Regions from separate parts of the Streptomyces agglomeratus genome, predicted to be linked through region 1. Evidence: riboswitches for the same ligand, from Rfam matches in the RefSeq annotation. Region 1 holds a riboswitch; the other holds the start of a gene.
What was found. A riboswitch is a leader RNA that binds a small molecule or an ion and turns the genes downstream of it on or off. The one in region 1 is predicted to bind glycine.
Positions count from the first base shown of each region.

Region 1 (11,745 bases):
GCGTCGCCGCCGTTCTTGTCCTCGGCCTTACTGCAGCCGGCGAGCAGGAGGCTCGCACTGCTGATGACCGCGATTGCGGCCACTGCTGACCTTCGCATGATGGTCGATACCCCTTCGTTGTCGGAAACTTGTTGGGACACAGCCGGCAGACGTCAGCGACTGCGCGGGTCGAGCGCGTCCCGGAGGCCGTCACCGAGCAGGTTGAACGCCAGCACGGTGACGAAGATGGCAAGGCCGGGCACGACCATGTACTGGGGGTCGACCTCGAAGAAGTCCTTGGCCTGGTCGAGCATTCCGCCCCAGGAAGCCTGGGGCGGCTGGATCCCGACACCGAGGAAGCTGAGCGACGCCTCGAAGATGATGTTGGTCGGGATGAGCAGCGTCGAGTAGACGATGATCGGCGCGACAAGGTTCGGCAGCAGTTCCTTGAAGAGGATGTACGGCCCGCGGGCCCCCATCCCGCGCGCCGCGTCCACGAACTCCCGCTCACGTAGCGCCAGTGCCTGACCGCGGACGATCCGTCCCATGTAGGGCCAGTTGAAGAATCCGATGACGAAGATCAGGACGAGGATGTGCAGCGGGAGACCTTCGAGGCCGAAGGCCCCGCCTTGCAGCGTGGCGGAGATGGCGATCGCGAAGAGAAGCAGGGGGAAGGCGAGGAACGTGTCCATCATGCGGCTGATGACCGTGTCGACCCGTCCCCCGTAGTACCCGGCGACCACACCGAGGATGGTGCCGATCGCGTTGGAGAGCAGCGTCGCGCCGAAGGCCACGACGAGGGAGACCCAGGAGCCCTCCAGGATGCGGGCCAGGATGTCCCGCCCGAATTTCGGTTCCACACCCAGCGGGTGGTCCCAGCTCATCCCGCCGAAATCACCCTTGGGCAGGGTCGTGTTCGGGTCGATGAGGTCCTGGTGGAACTGGTTCGGGTCGAGCCCGAGCAGCGCCTGGAGCGGTCTGGAGAGGGCGGCGGCCAGGACGAGCAGCACCACGACGATGCCGCCGCCGACGGCCACCTTGTCGCGCTTGAAGCGCGTCCAGGCGATCTGCCCGAGCGAACGGCCCTCGATCTGCTGGGACTTGACGCCCACCAGGACAGCCTCGGGCTGAGCGTCGGTCTGCGATCCAGTGGTCTCAATGGGTGCGGTCATCATCCCTCGTGCTTGCCCGTGCCGGCGTTTGCCGACGGTGCTTTGCGACCCTCCCCGGGTCGACGGTGGTCGGCTTTCCGGGTGATTCAGGTGGTGCTGACGCACGACGTGTTGTCGCTTGATCTCGGCTGCACACACGTCCGAAGCCTCTTGCTTGCCGGGAGTCTTCAACGCTGTGGCGATCACCCGCCAGACCTGTCGGTGAATGGATGCGCAACCGTGATGTGACCAGGCGCCTTCCGTTATCCGGACGCGGTGATCGCCTCAGCGAAGCGGGAGTGACCGCAATGCCCGGATCGCACGTGAATTCAACGCGCGCTATATGAACAGGAATTGACCGAACCGGGCACATTGTCCCCGGCCGATCACTACGGGCACCGGGCAGGCCGGAGCCCCGGGTGGCATCGGCGGTCGGCCTGACCGCGCGTCAGCAGGTGTGAGCCGTGGCCGACTGAGCAACTGGCTTGCCCCTGCGGTCAATTGAACGACAAGGAGGGATGTGGTGTGAGGCAGGTCACATGCATGCCGCGCGGAGTCCCGTTTCGCCCCCGGAAGCCGTTTCATCCCTCCGACATAGGGACTCAATCGCCCAAACGCCGGCCTTCCCCAATTAGCCCGCATGACGTATCTGAGGTTCGCTTGAGGGTCCGTCTCCCCAGCTTCAGCGAAAGGCTTGTTCAGCCTTCGGCCGCTCACTAACTTCAGTCCACGCCAGCGCAGTTCCGCTGCGTCGACAACAGAAAACGGGGAAGAAGTTGAAAGCAACAAGCAAGCGTGGGCTCTATTCAATAGCGGCAGCGACAGCGCTCCTCGCGGGAAGTGTTTCCGCGATTCCCAGCGCCGTGGCGAGCGAGTCCGCGCCGCCGCCGCAGTGCCAGCCGTTCACCTATTACAAGGTGACGAAGTACGGAAGCGCCTCGTACAAGCCGAGGGGCCCCATCGTCAGCAAGTACAACAGCAGTTCGCACAAGTCCACGCTCACCTACGCCATCGAGACCACTCAGGCCCGCGAGACCACGTGGGCCGCCGAGCTGGGGGGCAGCGTCTCCTGGGGGATCGGCCAGGTGGAGGCCAAGACCTCGTACGACGTGACCAAGAAGGTGAGCAGGGGCGTCACCGTGACCAACCGGATGTCGGTGGACTCCCGTAAGCGCGGATACACCCAGCCGATGGTCGAGTACCGGAAGTTCTCGATCGACAAGTGGCGTGAACTGGGGAACTGCCGGCAGGACCGCATAGGCACCGTGGGAAGGCTCAAGGCCATCACGTCCCACCTGCATTTCGCGGAGTGCCAGACGCGGAGCAGCGACGGGTGCCGGCCCAAGCCCTAGTGTTTGAGCGGGGGGAGCACTGAAGCAAGAGGGCCCTTACTGAAATGAGGGCCTTTACCGAGCTGAGCCCGACGGAATGCAAACGGCCATCATCCCGTCGGGCTCGGCTTTTGCACAGCATTCGTCGGCACGCGTGCGAAACGGCCTTCAAGCGCGGTTCGCCGACCGGTCGACCGGACGCGCCGGCTTTCAGTAGGCGCGCGGGGCCGGGTAGCCATAGCCGCCCTGTCCGGTGGACGAGGGAGCGGGCGGCGCGTGCGCCTCGCGGTCGTAGAACGGGCGGGCGTTGGCGCGCAGCCACATGGAGACGGGGTCGTACTCGTCCGACATCGCGACGGTGGACACGGGCAGCCCCTCGGGGACCACACCGATCGACTGCTGCATCATCGCGCGCACGGCGTCGACGGACTGCTGGCTCGTGTCGTACAGGTCGAGCCCGATGGCCAGATACGGCGCTCCCAGCGCCGGCTGCACCCAGGCGCGGCGCAGCGCGCGGACCGCGGACGTGCGGTGGGCGTTCTGCGTGAGCAGGGCGTAGAACTGCGGGATCTCGATCGCGGGTTCGGACAGCCGCAGCGGTCCGGCCGGCATCCGGTCGAGTCCGGTAGCGATCCGCCGCAGGTCCAGCCAGGGGATTCCGACGCCGCCACCGGGGGCGTGCGGGTTGAGCCAGATCCCCCAGCGGTCGGGGAAGAGGGCACGCGCGACGTCACGTCCGGACACCACTTCGTACGCCCTGCTCCACCCGCTCGCGGCTAGCTCCTGGGCGGAGGTGACGCACGGCGCGTAACCGAGGCCGTCGACGTCCATGTTTCCGTACTGGGCGTCCGGCGATCCCGCCTGGCCGTGCCAGAGCAGCATCCAGACCTTGCCGCCCGCCGGATCGGCGAGGGCGCGCAGGAGTGCCTCGTACGCGTCGTAGCGCCCGGGTGTCACCTGGCGCAGCATGTGCTCGACCTGCCCGGCCGCCGCAGTGCCTGACGCGCTCACCCTGGGTCCCGCCCCTCTTCGATCCACCGTGTCGGTTGTCGGCCAAGCTTAAGCGGCAGCGCTGACACAGAACACGAGTCAGGCACGTGTGTAGAAAGGCCGGACCTTCTCCAGCATCCAGCCGGCGACCGGGTCCTGCGCCACGTCCAGCAGGACGAGGTTGACCTCCCAGGGCACCTGGACGCGGCCGAGCGCCCGGCCGAGGGCGTCCATCGGGGCGTTGCGGTCCGGGCCCTCCCAGGCGGACAGCTGTACGCCGACGAACATCACCGGGGCGCCGCCCTCGATGCTCGCGAGCGCCCGCCGGGCGGTCAGCACCACACCGCTCTCCTGGAACTCACCGGCGGCGGCGGAGAGGAAGTCGACCGGCTCCTCCTGCCAGTCCGGCTCGAAGAGCCGCACCCTGCCCCCGCTGGCCGGCCCGTCCAGCGGCGTACGCCCGGCCCTGCAGAGTTCGGCGACGGCGGGCGGCGGCAGCGGCACACCGACCGGGCCGTCCGGGTTCACGGCGATGCCGAGCTGCGGGGGCAGGCCGCGGGCGAACTCGCGGGCGGGGGCCACGGTGAAGGACATGTGGGGCCCGGCGCACTGGCGCAGCTGTTCCTCCGAGCTGTACACGGGGACGTACGCCTCGCCGTGGATCTGCACCGTGGGCAGGTCGAGGTTCGGGGAGTCCGGCCCGCCGCCGTTCGGCAGCGGCACCCACACCTGGCTGCGCCCCAGCACCTCGACTATGCGGCCGCCGGCGGCGGGGTTGCCGAGCGACGCGCCCAGCACCTCTTCGAGCTCGTTGCCGGGCCAGCCGCTGCCGCCGTGGGGGTGGGCCGGTACCGGGAAGTCTGGGTAATCCACGGCACGACTTTAACGCGGGGCGCGGCTGCCCCGGGGGCCTGTTCCCCTGCCCGCCTACGCCCCCGCCGCCGGCCCCGGGAATTCGATCACCGTGAGCGCGCCCGCGGCGTCCCGGTCCAGCAGCACCGCCGAAGCGCAGCCCACCGGCAGCCGGCCCGCCTCCGCGTCCCGTACCAGCCGGGCCACCGCCCTGCGGTGCCGGGCGAAGGCGTAACCCGAGACGCCTCGGCCCCGCTCCTGCTGGCCGGCCCGCGCCACGTCGGCGGTCACGTCGAGCAGCACCAGGTGCAGCGCGACGCCCCGGCGGCGGGCGTCGCGCGCCAGCCAGCGCCGCACCCAGGTCTGCGTACCGCAGTCGTGCACCACGACGCCCTCGCCCGAACGCAGCGCCCGCCGGAGCCCGGCGTAGTGCGCCACGCGCACCAGCGGCCGGTAGAGGGCGTACGGCACCGCGCGGGGCATCCGCGCCTCCCACCGCTCGCGCACGTCCTGCGAGTCGATGCGGTGCGCCGCCGCACTCGCCGTACGGCGGATGAGGGTGCTCTTCCCGCTGCCGGGCAGGCCGGACACCACCACCGTGTCACCGGCCGCGAAGGCCAGCACCCGCGGGCTGCGCCCCTCGCGCTCGCGCAGGTCGCGCACGGTCGCCGCGGGCCGCCGCGCGGCCGCCCTGACCGGAACCGGTACGGGCACGGCCATCGGCACGCCCTGCTGGGCCGGTACCGCGCGCTGTGCGGCACCGGCGGTCGCCGCGTAGGCACCTGGCTGCTGGAACGTCATCGTCTTCCCCCTGTCGGGTGTCCCCCACCCTTCCCCCACCCTTCCCCAAGAAGTGTAAAGAAAAGGTAATGCGCCACAAGTCCATTTCCGTGCAATGATGTGCCCGCCAACTGCATACCGGCCGCTTGAATCCGCGCGGGAGAGTCCGGGGCACCCTGTGCCCGGGACGCCGAAGGAGCAAGTTCCTCCCTTGAATCTCTCAGGCCCCGTACCGCGCGGGCGAGGCAGATCTGAAAAGCGGGCCGCTTCGTCGCGGCTCCACCCAAGGTGCAAGCCGGGGCTCTCCCGGTGAACCTCTCAGGTTCCGATGACAGATGGGGAGGATCGTCCTCGCCTGTCATGCCCTGGGAGCCCCTCACATGAGCACTGTCCCCCGTCACACCGCCCTCGACGCCACTCATCGTGCGCTGGGCGCGACCATGACCGACTTCGCGGGCTGGGACATGCCGCTGCGGTACGCCAGCGAGCGCGACGAGCACAACGCCGTTCGCACCCGCGCCGGCCTCTTCGACCTCTCCCACATGGGCGAGATCACCGTCTCCGGCCCGCAGGCCGTGAACGCGCTCGACTACGCCCTCGTCGGCAACATCGGCACCATCGGTCTCGGCCGCGCCCGCTACACGATGATCTGCCAGGAGGACGGCGGGATCGTCGACGACCTGATCGTCTACCGGCTGGGCGAGACCGAGTACATGGTCGTCGCCAACGCCGGCAACGCCCAGGTCGTCCTCGACGCGATCACCGAGCGCGCCGCCGGCTTCGACGCCGTCGTACGGGACGACCGTGACGCGTACGCCCTGATCGCCGTCCAGGGCCCCGAGTCCCCCGGCATCCTGAAGTCCGTCACCGACGCCGACCTCGACGGGCTGAAGTACTACGCCGGCCTGCCCGGCACCGTCGCCGGCGTCCCGGCGCTGATCGCCCGTACCGGTTACACCGGCGAGGACGGCTTCGAGCTGTTCGTGGAGCCTCGGCACGCCGAGACGCTGTGGCAGGCGCTGACCGAGGCGGGCAAGGACGTCGGTCTGGTCCCGGCCGGCCTCTCCTGCCGCGACACGCTGCGCCTGGAGGCGGGCATGCCGCTGTACGGGCACGAGCTGACCACCGCGCTCACCCCGTTCGACGCGGGCCTCGGCCGCGTCGTGAAGTTCGAGAAGGAAGGTGACTTCGTCGGCCGCGCCGCCCTCGAAGCCGCCGCCGAGCGCGCCGAGACCGCCCCGCCGCGCAAGCTCGTCGGCCTGATCGCCGAGGGCCGCCGCGTCCCGCGCGCCGGTTTCCCCGTCGTCGCGGACGGCAAGGTGATCGGCGAGGTCACCTCCGGCGCCCCCTCCCCGACGCTGGGCAGGCCGATCGCCATGGCGTACGTCGACGCCGCGCACGCCGCTCCCGGCACCTCCGGTGTCGGCGTCGACATTCGCGGTACGCATGAGCCGTACGAGGTCGTCGCGCTGCCGTTCTACAAGCGCCAGAAGTGACCCCCCGCACAACCTCCCCGTTCACCAGCACTCCCCCGCGTACAGGAGAATTCAGGTCATGAGCAACCCCCAGCAGCTGCGTTACAGCAAGGAGCACGAGTGGCTGTCGACCGCCGAGGACGGCGTCGCGACGGTCGGCATCACGGAGTTCGCGGCCAACGCGCTCGGTGACGTCGTCTACGCCCAGCTCCCGGCGGTCGGCGACACGGTGAGCGCGGGCGAGTCCTGCGGCGAGCTGGAGTCGACCAAGTCGGTCAGCGACCTGTACTCCCCGGTGACCGGCGAGGTCGTCGAGGCCAACCAGGACGTCGTCGACGACCCGTCGCTGGTGAACTCCGCCCCCTTCGAGGGCGGCTGGCTCTTCAAGGTGCGCGTCACGGACGAGCCGGGCGACCTGCTCTCCGCCGACGAGTACGACGCCTTCTCCTCCGGCAACTAAGACCTCGATCGGGACCGTGATGACGCTTCTCAACACTCCCCTGCATGAGCTCGACCCGGACGTCGCCGCCGCCGTCGACGCCGAGCTGCTCCGCCAGCAGTCCACCCTCGAAATGATCGCCTCGGAGAACTTCGCTCCGGTCGCGGTCATGGAGGCCCAGGGCTCCGTACTGACCAACAAGTACGCCGAGGGCTACCCGGGCCGCCGTTACTACGGCGGCTGTGAGCACGTCGACGTGGTCGAGCAGATCGCCATCGACCGCATCAAGGCGCTCTTCGGCGCCGAGCACGCGAACGTACAGCCGCACTCGGGTGCCCAGGCCAACGCCGCCGCGATGTTCGCGCTGCTCAAGCCCGGCGACACGATCATGGGTCTGAACCTGGCCCACGGCGGTCACCTGACCCACGGCATGAAGATCAACTTCTCCGGCAAGCTCTACAACGTGGTCGCGTACCACGTGGACGACGCCACCGGCGAGGTCGACATGGCCGAGGTCGAGCGCCTCGCCAAGGAGTCCAAGCCGAAGCTGATCGTGGCCGGCTGGTCGGCGTACCCGCGCCAGCTGGACTTCGCCGCCTTCCGCCGCATCGCGGACGAGGTCGGCGCGTACCTCATGGTCGACATGGCGCACTTCGCCGGTCTGGTCGCCGCGGGTCTGCACCCCAACCCGGTGCCGCACGCCCACGTCGTCACCACGACCACGCACAAGACGCTCGGCGGCCCGCGCGGCGGAGTGATCCTCTCCACCGCCGAGCTCGCCAAGAAGATCAACTCCGCGGTCTTCCCCGGCCAGCAGGGCGGCCCGCTGGAGCACGTCATCGCCGCGAAGGCCGTCTCCTTCAAGGTCGCCGCGAGCGAGGAGTTCAAGGAGCGCCAGCAGCGCACCCTGGACGGCGCCCGCATCCTGGCCGAGCGCCTGGTGCAGGCCGACGTCACCGAGCACGGCGTGTCCGTCCTCACCGGCGGCACGGACGTCCACCTGGTCCTCGTCGACCTGCGGAACTCCGAGCTCGACGGCCAGCAGGCCGAGGACCGCCTGCACGGTCTGGGCATCACGGTCAACCGCAACGCCATCCCGAACGACCCGCGCCCCCCGATGGTCACCTCGGGTCTGCGGATCGGTACGCCGGCCCTGGCCACGCGCGGTTTCCAGGCCGAGGACTTCGCCGAGGTGGCGGACATCATCGCCGAGGCGCTGAAGCCGTCGTACGACGCCGACGCTCTTTCGGCCCGCGTCACGGCGCTCGCCGGCAAGCACCCGCTTTACCCTGGTCTGAAGTAGTTACGTACGGCACAGACTGAATATCGGGGCACCGCGCACACTGAACAGTGAGTGCGGTGCCCCGCACCGTGTTGCCCCGCCTTGATCATCTGCACCACCCAGGCAGACAACGGCGTCTTCCCCACCCCTTAGGAGTTCCCCCGTGGCCATCTCGGTCTTCGACCTGTTCTCGATCGGCATCGGCCCCTCCAGCTCCCACACGGTCGGCCCCATGCGCGCCGCCCGCCTGTTCGTGGGCCGCCTCAAGAACGACGGTCTGATCGCCCACACCGCCTCGATACGCGCCGAGCTGTTCGGCTCGCTCGGCGCCACCGGCCACGGCCACGGCACCCCGAAGGCCGTACTGCTCGGCCTGGAGGGAAGCTCGCCGCGCACGGTCGACGTCGAGACCGCCGACGCGGAGTTCGAGCGGATCAAGGCGGAGAAGCGCCTCAACCTGCTGGGCGTGCACGAGATCGGCTTCGACTTCGACGAGGACCTGATCCTGCACCGCCGCAAGGCCCTGCCGTACCACGCCAACGGCATGACGCTGTGGGCGTACGACGCCGAGGGCGCGCCCCTGCTGGAGAAGACGTACTACTCGGTGGGCGGCGGGTTCGTCGTCGACGAGGACGCGGTCGGGGAGGACCGGATCAAGCTCGACGACACGGTGCTGAAGTACCCCTTCCGCACCGGCGACGAGCTGCTGCGCCTGGCGAAGGAGACGGGCCTGTCGATCTCCGCGCTGATGCTGGAGAACGAGAAGGCGTGGCGCACGGAGACCGAGATCCGCGAGGGGCTGCTGGAGATCTGGCGGGTCATGCAGGACTGCGTGGCGCGCGGCATGTCCCAGGAGGGCATCCTGCCCGGCGGTCTCAAGGTGCGCAGGCGCGCCGCGAACACCGCGCGCAAGCTGCGCTCCGAGGGCGACCCGCTGGCCCTGGCGATGGAGTGGATCACGCTCTACGCGATGGCGGTCAACGAGGAGAACGCGGCGGGCGGGCGCGTCGTCACCGCGCCGACGAACGGCGCGGCCGGCATCATTCCGGCCGTACTGCACTACTACATGAACTTCGTACCGGGCGCGGACGAGGAGGGCGTGGTCCGCTTCATGCTCTCCGCGGGCGCGATCGGCATGCTCTTCAAGGAGAATGCCTCGATCTCGGGCGCCGAGGTCGGCTGCCAGGGCGAGGTCGGCTCCGCCTGCTCGATGGCGGCCGGCGCGCTCGCCGAGGTGCTCGGCGGCACCCCCGAGCAGGTGGAGAACGCGGCCGAGATCGGCATGGAGCACAACCTCGGCCTGACCTGCGACCCGGTCGGCGGCCTGGTCCAGATCCCGTGCATCGAGCGCAACGGCATGGCGGCGGTCAAGGCCGTCACGGCGGCGCGGATGGCGATGCGCGGCGACGGCAGCCACAAGGTGTCGCTGGACAAGGTCATCAAGACCATGAAGGAGACCGGCGCGGACATGTCGGTGAAGTACAAGGAGACCGCGCGCGGCGGTCTGGCGGTGAACATCATCGAGTGCTGAGCCCTCCCGGACGCCCCGGGGGCCCCGTCCGGATCTTGGTGATCCGTTTTCCGGGCGGGCAGTCGGCGCGTAGGCGGACGGAGCGCGGGCACCCTGCCTGCGGGGAAAACACGTCCGCGACTCGTCTGGAGAGCGTGCATGTCTGATCAGGGGAGTGCGTCCGCGACGCACGCGATGCCCGGTGGCTGCTGAGGAGGAGGCCCTTCTCGAAGGGCTGACCGTCGACGACCGTCACCCAGAGCGGCCCGTACTGCTCGACGACGACGGGCGTCCCCTGCGGACGTGGCGGGAGAACCACCCGTACGACCGCAAGCTCGGGCGCCAGGAGTACGAGCGGAACAAACGGCTGCTCCAGATCGAACTGCTCAAGCTCCAGCGGTGGGTCAAGGACACGGGGCAGCGGATCGTCGTCATCTGCGAAGGACGTGACGCGGCGGGCAAGGGCGGCACCATCCACCGATTCACCGAGCGGCTCAATCCGCGCGGTGCCCGCGTGGTGGCGCTGGAGAAGCCCACGGAGCGGGAGTCCGGTCAGTGGTACTTCCAGCGTTACGTCGCCCATCTCCCGTCCGCGGGGGAGATCGTCTTCTTCGACCGCTCCTGGTACAACCGGGCGGGCGTCGAGCGCGTGATGGGATTCTGCACGCCGGCCGAGTGCCGCGGCTTCCTGGACCAGGCACCGCTCTTCGAGCGGATGCTGACGGACGACGGGATCCTGCTGGTGAAGTTCTGGTTCTCGGTCTCGCGCAACGAGCAGCGCACGCGCTTCGCCATCCGGCAGGTGGATCCGGTACGCCAGTGGAAGCTTTCGCCGACCGATCTGGCCTCGCTGGACCTGTGGGACGCGTACACCGCGGCGAAGGTAGACATGTTCCGGGCCACCGACACCGTTCACGCGCCGTGGACCGTCGTGAAGAACAACGACAAGAAGCGCGGCCGGCTGGAAGCCATGCGCAGCCTGCTGTGGCGGTTCGACTACGCGAACAAGGACGAGAAGGCGGTCGGAGAGCCCGATCCGCTGATCGTCGGCCCGGCGGACACCCTCCTGGAGCCCGGGGAGGAGAGCACCGCCCTGTCCCCGACGCCGCTCACCGGCCACCGCGACGGCCCGGGCGAGCACCCCTGACACCGTCGGCGTGGCTGTCGTGTGCTGGGCGGGAAGCGGCTTGTTGACCCTCACACCGTGTCAGGTGCTGAACTCGGAGACATCATGTTCACCATCGGAGACTTCGCCCGGCACGGCCGCGTATCGGTCCGCATGCTGCGTCACTACGACGCCACTGGACTGCTACGCCCGGCCCACGTCGACCCCGCCACTGGCTACCGGTACTACTCGGCTGCCCAGCTGGCCCGCCTCAACCGCGTCATCGCGCTGAAAGACCTCGGCCTGACCCTCCAGCAGGTCCAGCAGATCCTGGACGAGAAGGTCACCACCGAAGAACTGCGCGCCATGCTGCGGCTGCGGCGGGCCGAGCTGGAGGTCGCGATGACCGCCGCGGCGGCGCGGCTGATCCAGGTCGAGGCGAGGCTCCGGTCGATCGAGAGCGAGGGGCACATGCCCACGAACGACGTCGTCTTCAAGAGCGTCCCGGCTGTCCGAGTGGCGGAACTGACCGCGACCGCCGCGAGCTTCGAGCCCGAGGACATCGGCCCGGTCATCGGGCCGCTCTACGACGAGCTGTTCCGGCGTCTGGACACGGCCGGGGTAGCGCCCGCGGGGCCCGGTGTCGCCTATTACGAGGAAGCCCCGGAGGGTGGTGGCAGGATCACCATCCACGCCGCTGTCCAGGTCGCGGCCCCGCTCCAGGACGGCGCCTTCCGGGTGCTGGACCTGCCGCCCGTCGACCAGGCGGCGACAATCGTGCACCGTGGCTCAATGGACACCGTGCTGCCCACGGCCCAGGCCCTGGCCTTCTGGATCGACGAAAACGGGTA
Region 1 covers NZ_MEHJ01000001.1:2,598,305-2,610,049, forward strand. The annotation lists gene AS594_RS10865 (ABC transporter substrate-binding protein) at 1-98, opposite strand, end outside; gene AS594_RS10870 (ABC transporter permease) at 153-1,151, opposite strand; gene AS594_RS10875 (hypothetical protein) at 1,994-2,482, shown strand; gene AS594_RS10880 (enhanced serine sensitivity protein SseB C-terminal domain-containing protein) at 2,672-3,472, opposite strand; gene AS594_RS10885 (enhanced serine sensitivity protein SseB) at 3,551-4,324, opposite strand; gene AS594_RS10890 (AAA family ATPase) at 4,379-5,104, opposite strand; glycine riboswitch at 5,231-5,328, shown strand; glycine riboswitch at 5,329-5,428, shown strand; gene gcvT (glycine cleavage system aminomethyltransferase GcvT) at 5,464-6,579, shown strand; gene gcvH (glycine cleavage system protein GcvH) at 6,638-7,018, shown strand; gene glyA (serine hydroxymethyltransferase) at 7,038-8,300, shown strand; gene AS594_RS10910 (L-serine ammonia-lyase) at 8,443-9,810, shown strand; gene ppk2 (polyphosphate kinase 2) at 9,992-10,936, shown strand; gene AS594_RS10920 (MerR family transcriptional regulator) at 11,021-11,745, shown strand, end outside.

Region 2 (11,745 bases), 4.0 Mb from region 1:
ACATCGTGATCGCCGTACTGGGCCTCGTCGTGGGAGTCGTGGTCGGACTGTTGGTCCGGCCCGAGGTGCCGGCGGTGGTCGAGCCGTATCTGCCGATTGCCGTCGTCGCGGCGCTCGACGCGGTGTTCGGCGGTCTGCGGGCCATGCTCGACGGGATCTTCGTCGACAAGGTCTTCGTCGTGTCCTTCCTGTCCAATGTTGTGGTGGCGGCCCTGATCGTGTTCCTCGGCGACAAGTTGGGCGTCGGCGCGCAGCTGTCCACGGGTGTGGTCGTGGTGTTCGGTATCCGGATCTTCTCCAACGCGGCGGCGATCCGTCGTCACGTGTTCCGGGCGTGAGGCAGATGAGTACAGAAGACAACCCTCAGCGCGACGAAGAAGTACCGCAGCCACAGGAGTGGCCTGCGCAGCAGCCCACGACGGGGCGTCAGCGGCTGATGGCCGGGCTCTGGCCGCCGCGGGTCACGCGGGCGCAGCTGATCGTGGCGCTGCTGCTGTTCGTGCTCGGGCTCGGACTCGCCATCCAGGTCAGGTCGAACAGCGACGACAGCGCGCTGCGCGGGGCGCGCCAGGAGGACCTGGTGCGCATCCTCGACGAGCTGGACGACCGTACGCAGCGGCTCGAGGACGAGAAGCAGAAACTCGACGATCAGAGGACCGAGTTGGAGAACAGCTCGGACCAGGCCGAAGAGGCCCGCAAGCAGACGCTGGAGAAAGAACGTCAGCTCGGTGTGCTGGCGGGCACGGTGGCGGCCCAGGGGCCCGGCATCACGTTGACCATCACTGATCCGCACTCGACGGTCGAGGCCGACATGCTGCTGGACGCGATCCAGGAACTGCGGGCGGCGGGTGCGGAAGCGATTCAGGTCAATGACGTCAGGGTCGTCGCGGACACGTATCTGGTGAACAGTGGGGGCGGTGTCGAGGTGGACGGGAAGAAGGTCGGCGCCCCGTACCGGTTCAAGGTGATCGGCAAGCCGCAGGACCTGGAGCCCGCGCTCAACATCCCCGGCGGCGTTGTCCAGACGCTCGAGGAGGAGCGGGCCGTGGCTACGGTCACCCGCTCCGGGAAGATCGTCGTGGACGCCTTGCGACCGGCGAAGCAGCCTGACTACGCTCAGTCGTCACCGCGGTGAGGTTGGGGCGCATGGGGGCACCGGGACAAGGGCATGAGGTTGCGGGGGGTCGGCGCACCGAAGGCGTGGTGCGTGGTGGAAACTGTTTGGTGGATACGGACGTTGTGAAGATGTCCGGTTCGGCAGGTGTGTTCATTCAGGGTTCGTCCTGCCCCACGGGCGGGTCTGTTTCAGTCAAGGGGAATCGCCCGTGAAGTTGTTTGCGAAGTTGTTCGGCAAGAGCGCACGCGAGGACGGTGCGAACAGCACTGCCCGTCACCGTGCGACGCGTGGTGGAGAAGTCGATGAGCAGGGCGGTGAGCGTCCGCTCTTCCGGGACGAGGTCGCCGGTCCGGGCGGCGACATTTCGGGTGGACCGGGCGCGTCGTCTGTTGACCCCGCTGGTCCCGGCCGCATAGGTTTCGGAGAATCAGCCTCAAGTACGGGTGGAGGGTTTGCCGCCGATCCGTACGCATCCCATGCCCCGCAGGGGCAGCCGCGGCAGGAGGATCCGTCCATGTCGGCCTTGCCGGTTTGTACGAGGTGCGGGCACCGCAATGCCGAGGCCAGTCGTTTCTGTTCCAACTGCGGAGCGCCGTTGCGGTCCGGGGTGAGCGCCGAGCGTCCGTCGGAGACGACGTCGACGATCTCCATTTCCGGGCTCGAGGCGTACGAGGCGGAGGCGACGGGGCAGACCGCCGCTCCTTCGCTCTCTCCGGAGGCGCAGGCGGCCGTCGACGCCCTTCCGCTCGGTGCGGCGCTGCTCGTGGTGCGGCGCGGTCCGAATTCGGGCAGCCGCTTCCTCCTGGACGGCGATCTGACCACGGCCGGCAGGCACCCGCAGAGCGACATCTTCCTCGACGACGTGACGGTTTCGCGTCGCCATGTGGAGTTCCGCCGGGGCGCCGACGGTGGCTTCACCGTCTCGGACGTCGGCAGTCTCAACGGCACCTACGTCAACCGGGAGCGGATCGACTCGGTCCCGCTGTCGAACGGCGACGAGGTGCAGATCGGTAAGTACCGGCTGGTCTTCTACGCGAGCCAGCGGGCCATCTGACCCGTACGGGAAGGTCCATGCAGCGAACACCGACGGGCGGTGCCGGAAACGGCACCGCCACCGCGGGCGACCGGCTGGTGAGTATTGGCACCGTGCTGAACCTGCTGCGTGACGAGTTTCCCGAGGTCACCATCTCCAAGATCCGTTTCCTGGAGACCGAGGGACTCGTCGAACCGCAGCGGACCGCCTCCGGTTACCGCAAATTCAGTTCCGACCATGTCGAGCGGCTGGCCCAGGTGCTGCGCATGCAGCGTGATCATTACCTGCCGCTCAAGGTCATCCGTGAGCACCTCGACGCGCTGGAGCGTGGTGAACAGGTGCGGCTTCCGGCCGCCGGCGGGGCGGACGAGGAGTCCGACGGGGCCGCGGGCCCAGGGACGGACCGCCCGACGGCGGCCCGGATCGGACGCGACGAGCTGCTGGCGGCCGCAGAGGTCGGTGAGGAAGAGCTGGACGTCTGGGAGTCGTACGGTCTGATCTCCCCCCTGCCGGGCGGTGGCTACGACGCCGAAGTCGTCACAGTGGCCAAGCTTGTGGCCGAATTTGGCCGGTTCGGCCTTGAGCCACGGCATTTGCGCGCGGTGAAGGCGGCGGCGGATCGCGAGGCCGACCTCGTGGAACAGGTCGTCGCGCCCCTGCGCCGGCACCGGAATCCGCAGACCAGAGCCCATGCGGAGGCTACGGCCAAAGAACTCGCCGAGTTGTCCGTCAAGCTCCATTCGGCCCTCATCCAGGCAGCCCTCGGCGTGCGGCTGCACTGAGCTTGGGGGATCCCGACTACCCAAACCTGCCAAGCACGTCCTAGGGTTGCTGTGTGAACGAGCTCGACGTCGTAGGTGTCCGGGTAGAAATGCCCTCGAACCAACCGATCGTGCTCCTGCGCGAAGTGGGAGGCGATCGGTACCTCCCCATCTGGATCGGGCCGGGGGAGGCGACTGCGATCGCCTTTGCCCAGCAGGGGATGGCCCCTGCCAGGCCTCTGACCCATGACCTCTTCAAGGACGTACTCGAAGCGGTCGGCCAGGAGCTCACTGAAGTCCGCATCACCGACCTGCGGGAAGGGGTCTTCTACGCCGAGCTGGTCTTCGCCAGCGGAGTCGAAGTGAGCGCGAGGCCGTCCGACGCCATAGCGCTGGCCCTGCGCACCGGTACGCCGATCTACGGCAGTGACGGGGTGCTGGACGACGCGGGTATCGCGATTCCTGACGAGCAGGAGGACGAGGTGGAGAAGTTCCGCGAGTTCCTCGACCAGATCTCCCCCGAGGACTTCGGGACGAACAGTCAGTGAGCCGTCGGCCAGTGCGCCGCGCGCCGGGGTGTTTTCCCGCAAACAAGTAGCTTTTCCCCGAAGTTAGGCACGGGAAACCACTCTCAGGGTGATTATCACTCGGCGTGCCGAGTGTGGCGATCGTTGACGCACCCCGGGTGACTGCCTACCGTCGACAGGGCAGGTCAAGGACGGAGGTCGGCGTGAGAAGCAGCGGCGACGGTACGGTGGCGGGCGGGCCGTATCCGCTTCACGGCAGTGCGGTCGACCCTCTGGCGGGGCGGCAGGGCATGACGTCGGCCACGGGCGGGACGACGGCGGCCGAGGGCACGGAGAGCATCGGGTACCGGGGGCCGACCGCCTGCGCGGCGGCGGGGATCACTTACCGGCAGCTCGACTACTGGGCGCGTACGGGACTGGTGGAGCCGAGCGTACGGCCCGCCCACGGATCGGGTACGCAGCGGCTTTACAGCTTCCGCGACGTCGTCGTCCTCAAAATCGTCAAGCGATTCCTGGACACCGGTGTGGCGTTGCAGAACATTCGCGCGGCCGTCCAGCATCTGCGGGCCCGGGGTTTCCAGGACCTGGAGCGGATGACGCTCATGAGCGACGGCGCGACGGTGTACGAGTGCTCGTCGCCCGACGAGGTCGTCGAGCTGCTCCAGGGCGGCCAGGGCGTCTTCGGGATCGCCGTGGGCGTGGTCTGGCGGGATGTGGAGAGCGCGCTGTCCCAGCTGCACGGGGAGCGCGTCGACACGGGCGAGACGCTGGTCGGGCACAACCCCACGGACGAACTCGCGCGGCGCCGCAACAAGGCGGGCTGACGGGCGGCTCGGGGGCGGACGGAGGACGGGCCGGTCGGCGCTCCGGCCGGTGCGGCTGTCTTCCCGCCGCGCCGTCGCCGCCCGATTGTCAGTGCCGTACGGCAGCATCGGTGGTGTGAGATCCGCGCCGACCATCCTGCATCTGGACATGGATGCCTTCTACGCCGCAGCAGAGCAGGCGGCGAAGCCGAGTCTGCGCGGAAAGCCGGTGGTCGTCGGCGGAATCGGGACCCGGGGGGTTGTCGCCACCGCGTCGTACGAGGCCAGACGATTCGGGGTGCATTCGGCGATGCCGGTGGCCCAGGCGCGCCGGCTGTGCCCGAACGCCGCTTACCTGATGCCGCGCTTCGCCCTCTACCGGTCGGTCAGCGAACAGGTCATGGAGCTCCTCGGGCGGCTTTCCCCGCTGGTGGAGCCGCTGAGCCTGGACGAGGCGTTCGTCGATCTGGAGGCCGGCGGAGTGGCCGACGACTCCGCCTCGGCGCGCAGGGCGGGCGAACTGCTGCGCGCCGACATCAAGGCTGTCACGGGGCTGACGGGCTCCGTGGGACTCGCGGGTTCCAAGATGCTCGCGAAGATCGCGTCGGAGCAGGCCAAGCCGGACGGTCTCGTGCTCATAGAGCTGGGGACCGAGCGGGAGCTGCTGGGGCCCATGCCGGTGCGGATCCTGCCGGGGGTCGGCCCGGCCACCGGCGAGCATCTGCGCCGGGCCGGAATGACGACCGTCGCCCATCTCGCGGAAGCGGGCGAGGACGAGCTTGTACGCCTGCTGGGACGGGCGCACGGGGTCTCGTTGTACCGAATGGCCGCCGGGCACGACGAACGGCCCGTGGTGGCTGAGAGGGACGCCAAATCCGTGTCGGTCGAGGACACCTTCGAAGTGGACCTGCACGACCGGGTCCGGGTCAGGAACGAGGTGGTGCGGCTGTCGGACCGGTGCGTGCAGCGGTTGCGGGCGGCCGGGCGCTCGGGCAGGACCGTGGTGCTGAAGGTGCGCAGATACGACTTCTCGACTCTGACGCGCTCCGAGACGCTGCGTGGGCCCACCGACGATCCGGCGGTGGTGCGGGAGGCCGCCGGGCGGCTGCTGGAGTCGGTGGACACCACCGGCGGCGTCAGGCTGCTGGGCGTGGGCGTCACCGGGCTGGCCGACTACACGCAGGAGGACCTCTTCGCACAGGCGGCGGCGGGGGAGCGCGCGCAGGCCGAGGCGCAGGGTGCGCAGGAGACCGCGGAAACGGTGCCCGGCGCCGGGGAGCCGGTGGCGGCAGCTCCCGAGCCGCCGCAGGAGCGCCGGTGGCTGGCCGGGCAGGACGTGCGGCACGCCCGGTACGGAGCGGGGTGGGTGCAGGGCAGCGGGCTCGGGAGGGTGACGGTGCGGTTCGAGGAGCCGACGTCGCCGCCGGGGCGGGTGCGGACCTTCGCGGTGGACGATCCGGACATCACCCCGTCCGATCCGCTCCCGCTGGTGCGGGCGCCCGCCGGGGATCAGGCCGAGTCGTCGCCGGCCAGCCGCCCGAAGTCCCGGTCGGGGGCGGGGGAGGAGATCTCCAGCCCGTAGTGGTGGTAGAGCTGGAGTTCCTGTTCGGGGGAGAGGTGGCGGCCGACGCCGAAGTCGGGTGCCTCCCGGATCAGGGCGCGGTCGTAGGGCACCCGCAGGGAGTCGTCCACGACCTTGCTGGGCTCCAGCGGGACGAACGCGTCCCGGCTGAAGAGACCGGTGCGTACCGCAGCCCATTCGGGCACACCCGTGGCGTCGTCGAGGTACACCTCGTCCACCGTTCCGATCCTGGTGCCGTTGCGGTCGTACGCCTTGCGGCCGATCAGGCTGCGCGGATCAATGTCGGTCTGCACGGTCCCTCCAACTGATCGCGGCTGCTCCCTAGACCCTACGAAAGGGCACAACTGTGGACTCGGCCACTCGAGGGATTCAGGACAGACCTCGCTGGTAGGCTGGCCAATGGCTGCTGACCCCGTGCGGGAGAGTCTCCGGTGAACGTGCCGGAGGCGCCGAAGGAGCAAATCCTCCCCGGAATCTCTCAGGCACCCGTACCGCACGGACGAGGTCACTCTGGAAAGCAGGACGGGCATCGGACGGGCATGTGCTGGGCAAGAGCGCAGCACCCGTCACGGATCCCTTCCTCACCGACGGTGAAAGCCGGAACGACCTCGACGTCAGCGACGTACCTACGGTCTTCCGGTGAAGCTCTCAGGTTGAGATGACAGAGGGGGAGGGCCGTCCGGGTACCCGTGCCGTGGTGCCCCTCGCAGGTCGCGTCAGACCAGGAGGCCTTCCGCAGATGACCGCAAACCGCATTCCGCTCTCACAGCTTGAGCGTGGCATCCCCTTCGAGCAGCGCCACATCGGGCCCGATGCCGGAGCTCAGGCCAAGATGCTCGCCCAGGTCGGTTACGGCTCGCTCGACGAGCTGACCGCGGCCGCGGTGCCGGACGTCATCAAGAGCGCCGAGGCGCTCGGACTGCCCGACGCGCGTACCGAGGCCGAGGTACTGGCCGAGCTGCGCACGCTCGCCGACCGCAACCAGGTGCTCGCCCCGATGATCGGGCTGGGCTACTACGGCACCTTCACGCCGCCGGTGATCCTGCGCAACGTCATGGAGAACCCCGCCTGGTACACGGCGTACACGCCCTACCAGCCGGAGATCTCGCAGGGCCGCCTCGAAGCGCTGCTCAACTTCCAGACCATGGTCGCGGACCTGACCGGACTGCCGACCTCGGGTGCCTCGCTGCTCGACGAGGGCACCGCCGCCGCCGAGGCCATGTCGCTCGCGCGCCGCGTGGGCAAGGTCAAGAACGGCGTCTTCCTGATCGACTCCGACACCCTGCCGCAGACCGTGGCCGTCATTCAGACGCGCGCGGAGCCGACCGGTGTCGAGGTCGTCGTCACGGACCTGTCGGACGGTATCCCGGCCGAGGTCGCCGAGCGCGGTGTCTTCGGTGTGCTGCTCCAGTACCCGGGAGCGTCGGGCGCCGTGCGGGACATCAAGCCCGTCATCGAGCAGGCCCACGAGCTCGGGGCGATCGTCACCGTCGCCGCCGACCTTCTCGCGCTCACGCTGCTGACCTCGCCCGGCGAGCTCGGCGCGGACATCGCGGTGGGCACCACCCAGCGCTTCGGTGTGCCGATGGGCTTCGGCGGCCCGCACGCCGGCTTCATGGCCGTACGCGAGAAGTTCGCGCGCAGCCTGCCCGGGCGGCTCGTCGGCGTCTCCGTGGACGCCGACGGCAACAGGGCGTACCGGCTGGCGCTCCAGACGCGTGAGCAGCACATCCGCCGTGAGAAGGCCACCAGCAACATCTGCACGGCGCAGGTGCTGCTCGCCGTCATGGCTGGCATGTACGCCGTCTACCACGGCCCCGACGGCCTGCGCGGCATCGCGCGCCGCACGCACCGCTACGCGACGCTGCTCGCCGAGGGCCTGCGCGCCGGCGGCGTCGAGGTCGTGCACGGCGCGTACTTCGACACGCTGACCGCGCGCGTTCCCGGCAAGGCGGCCGAGGTCGTCGCGGGGGCCCGTGAGCGCGGGGTCAACCTGTACCAGGCCGACGCCGACCACGTCTCCATGGCCTGCGACGAGACGACGGGCCGCGCGCAGATCTCCGCGGTTTGGGCGGCCTTCGGGGTCGACGCGGACATCGAGGCGCTCGACGCCCGGGTGGCCGACGCGCTGCCCGAGGGGCTGCTGCGGAGTGACGAGGTGCTGACGCACCCGGTCTTCCACCAGCACCGGTCGGAGACCGCGATGCTGCGCTACCTGCGCAGGCTCGCCGACCGCGACTACGCGCTCGACCGCGGCATGATCCCGCTCGGCTCGTGCACGATGAAGCTGAACGCGACCACCGAGATGGAGCCGGTCACCTGGCCGGAGTTCGGAGCGGTCCACCCCTTCGCGCCGGTCGAGCAGGCGCAGGGCTACCTGACGCTCATCCACGAACTGGAGGAGCGTCTCGCCGAGGTCACCGGGTACGACGCGGTGTCCATCCAGCCGAACGCCGGTTCGCAGGGCGAGCTGGCGGGGCTGCTGGCGGTACGGGCGTACCACCGGGCCAACGGCGACGACCAGCGCACGGTGTGCCTGATTCCGTCGTCCGCGCACGGCACCAACGCGGCGAGCGCGGTCATGGCCGGCATGAAGGTCGTCGTCGTCAAGACCCGTGAGGACGGCGAGGTCGACGTCGAGGACCTGCACGCCAAGATCGAGCAGTACCGCGACGAGCTGTCGGTGCTGATGATCACCTACCCCTCCACGCACGGGGTGTTCGAGGAGCACGTCGCCGACATCTGCGCGACGGTGCACGAGGCCGGCGGTCAGGTGTACGTCGACGGCGCCAACCTCAACGCGCTCGTCGGACTCGCCAAGCCGGGCAAGTTCGGCGGCGACGTCTCGCACCTGAACCTGCACAAGACCTTCTGCATCCCGCACGGCGGCGGCGGCCCCGGCGTCGGCCCGGTCGGCGTACGGGCGCACCTCGCGCCGTACCTGCCGAACCACCCCCTCCAGCCGACGGCCGGCCCGGAAACGGGCGTGGGGCCCATTTCGGCCGCTCCGTGGGGCTCGGCGGGCATTCTGCCGATCTCGTGGGCGTACGTCCGTCTCATGGGCGGCGAGGGGCTCAAGCGGGCGACGCAGGTCGCGGTGCTCGCGGCGAACTACATCGCCAAGCGCCTGGAGCCGCACTACCCGGTGCTCTACACCGGCCCGAACGGGCTGGTGGCGCACGAGGCGATCATCGACCTGCGGCCGCTGTCGAAGGCGACGGGCGTCAGCGTGGACGACATCGCCAAGCGGCTGATCGACTACGGCTTCCACGCGCCGACCATGTCGTTCCCGGTGGCCGGGACGCTGATGATCGAGCCGACCGAGAGCGAGGACCTGGCGGAGATCGACAGGTTCTGCGACACGATGATCGCCATAAGGGCCGAGATCGAGAAGGTCGGGTCCGGCGAGTGGCCCGCGGACGACAACCCGCTGCGCAACGCCCCGCACACCGCTGCCGCGCTGGGCGGCGAGTGGGAGCACGCGTACAGCCGTGAGGTGGCGGTCTTCCCGGCCGGCGTCTCGGCCGCGGACAAGTACTGGCCGCCGGTGCGCCGGATCGACGGTGCGTTCGGCGACCGCAACCTCGTCTGCTCGTGCCCGCCGCTGGACGAGTACGACAACTGACGTACGACACGGACGTACGGCGGGACCGTACGCCATGGGTCGGGGCCGGTTCGGAGGATTCCTCCGGGCCGGCCCCTCGTCGTAGTGAAGCCGTGTGCCGGCCGGTCAGGCGGCCCTGACGACGTCGAGCGGACGGTGTGGAGCGATGATCTGGCCGTCCGGCAGCAGCTCACCGGTGTCCTCGAAGACGAGGACTCCGTTGCACAGCAGGCTCCAGCCCTGTTCCGGGTGGTGCGCCACAAGACGAGCGGCTTCCCGGTCGGCGGAGTCGGCAGTCGGGCAGGCTGGCTGGTGCTGGCACATGGAAGGGTTCTTTCGCTGCGTTGTGGTGAGTGTCCCGCGGCTCGATGCGTTGTTCATGGCCGCCCCCCGTATCAGTCGGTCCGGTCCCAGTGTTGCCCCACGGGCGTCGTTCCGCAGGGATTTCACGGCAGCTCTCCTTACTGATTAATGACGCGTCACTCGTGCGGACGGTTCAGCTCAACCGGGGCGTCCCTTCGGGTGGTTCGAGGGGGCCGATACGGGCTAGTCCGATTGGGGGGTGCGAGGGCCGGGCTGGGGGTGCAGGGGCCGGGCGGCGGCTGAGGGGGCGGGGGCCGGGCGGCACTGTGCCCCGTGGCCGGGGCGGGCACGGGGCACAGGGGACGCGCGGCGGCGCCCGGGAGACGGGCGGCCGCCGTCAGGCGGGCTGGCTGAGGAGCGGGACGGCGGGTGGTGTGAGCCGGTGGGTGAGCAGCGGCAGCAGATCGGCTACCCGGTGCGGGCGGTGCGAGGCGATACCGGGCGGTGCGGGCGCCAGCGGTACGAGCAGGTCCGTCGGCAGCGGCATGGTCTCGGAGGCGTCGACGCCGGCGGCCGGACCGTCGTGCAGCCACAGAGTGAGCATGTACAGCTCCGGTACGGACAGCAGGCGTGGCTGGTAGCGCTTCGTCATCGCCTCGGCCTGGCGCAGCGCGAGTTCGCTGGAGGCGATGTACGGGCCCTCGCAGAAGTGCGAGAACGCCCAGCCGTCGGCGGTGAGCATGGTGTCGGCGGCGGCCACCGTACGATCGCCGCTGCGGATGAGGAACCGCCAGCCGGTCAGCCGGGTGCGCGGCGGCCTGCCTGACGGGATGATTCCGTCCAGTACGTGGAAGGGGAGCGGGAACTCGGGGCTGAGCGGTCCCTGAGCCGCACGGAGGGCCGGGGGACGGGCCTCGCGGACGGCGGTGGGGGAACCGAGTGCCGCGAGGACGCTGCGCAGGGCTGGCGCGGGAGCCGGTGGGACAAGCAGCGGCATGGTGGGTCGCCTCTCACTTGGGAGACACGGTGATGCGTGGGTGTGCGTGGGCGGTGCGGACGGCGCTGTCTGCGTTTCGGGGTCAGAGGTGGGCCGCGGGGCGCTGGCCGGGGCGACAACTCTCTGCCTCGTCTGCGGAGTTTATACGAACGGTGTTCACGCCATGTTTCTGCTAGCCGTCGCCCGCATTGCGGGCAAGGCGGTATCAGGACCATTTCCTGCGGAGAATCTACCCATTCATCGGGGGGTCAGGCCCGTGGCCTGGAAAGTTCCGGCGGCAGCGGTAGGCCGAAACTCGTCGGCTATTTTCACCAGCGGCTACCGGGTGGTATCTGCTATCTGCCGCATGCCGAGTGAATGTGCCGCTGAGATCCCCGAACGAGGGTACCTGTTCATTGGTGGCCGCGGGGCGTTACTGATCAGCCCGTGTGGGCATCATCGACCGTGACGTCAGTACCCGATGCTGTGAGCCGCCCACTCGAGGAGGGATGCTTCGATGGGGGAGAAGGTCGTGGCAGACGGGTTCGACCTGTCGGACCGGCAGAGGTACCGGAGGAAACTCCAGCAGTGCCTGGAGGGACTGGGGCGACTGCTGGCGGAGAAGCGCTTCGACCGTCCCAAGAACTTCATGGGGCTGGAGATCGAGCTCAATCTCGCCGGGGCCGACGGTATGCCGAAGATGATGAACGCCGAGGTGCTGGAGCGGATCGCGAGCCGTGATTTCCAGACCGAACTCGGCATGTTCAATTTGGAAGTAAATATCGTTCCGCACCGGCTGGGAGGCCGGGTATTCGATCAGCTCGCCGAAGAGCTGCGCACCGGCCTGGGATATGCCCACAGGAAAGCCGAAGAGGTCGACGCGGGCATCGTGATGATCGGAATTCTGCCGACGCTCGGACGCCACGACCTGGTCTCCGCGAATCTCTCCGACGTCGACCGCTACCAGCTGCTCAACGATCAGATAGTGACTGCGCGCGGTGAGGACTTCACGGTGGACATCACCGGGGTCGAGCGCTTG
Region 2 covers NZ_MEHJ01000001.1:6,642,481-6,654,225, forward strand. The annotation lists gene AS594_RS29100 (DUF881 domain-containing protein) at 1-9, shown strand, start outside; gene AS594_RS29105 (small basic family protein) at 6-338, shown strand; gene AS594_RS29110 (DUF881 domain-containing protein) at 437-1,135, shown strand; gene AS594_RS41350 (FHA domain-containing protein) at 1,218-2,171, shown strand; gene ftsR (transcriptional regulator FtsR) at 2,189-2,932, shown strand; gene AS594_RS29125 (bifunctional nuclease family protein) at 2,986-3,459, shown strand; gene AS594_RS29130 (MerR family transcriptional regulator) at 3,642-4,262, shown strand; gene AS594_RS29135 (DNA polymerase IV) at 4,378-5,823, shown strand; gene AS594_RS29140 (PRC-barrel domain-containing protein) at 5,751-6,116, opposite strand; glycine riboswitch at 6,231-6,327, shown strand; gene gcvP (aminomethyl-transferring glycine dehydrogenase) at 6,563-9,448, shown strand; gene AS594_RS29150 (DUF5999 family protein) at 9,554-9,751, opposite strand; gene AS594_RS29155 (hypothetical protein) at 10,128-10,727, opposite strand; gene AS594_RS29160 (glutamate-cysteine ligase family protein) at 11,224-11,745, shown strand, end outside.
Region 2: another riboswitch for glycine. It lies ahead of gcvP (aminomethyl-transferring glycine dehydrogenase); the one in region 1 lies ahead of gcvT (glycine cleavage system aminomethyltransferase GcvT).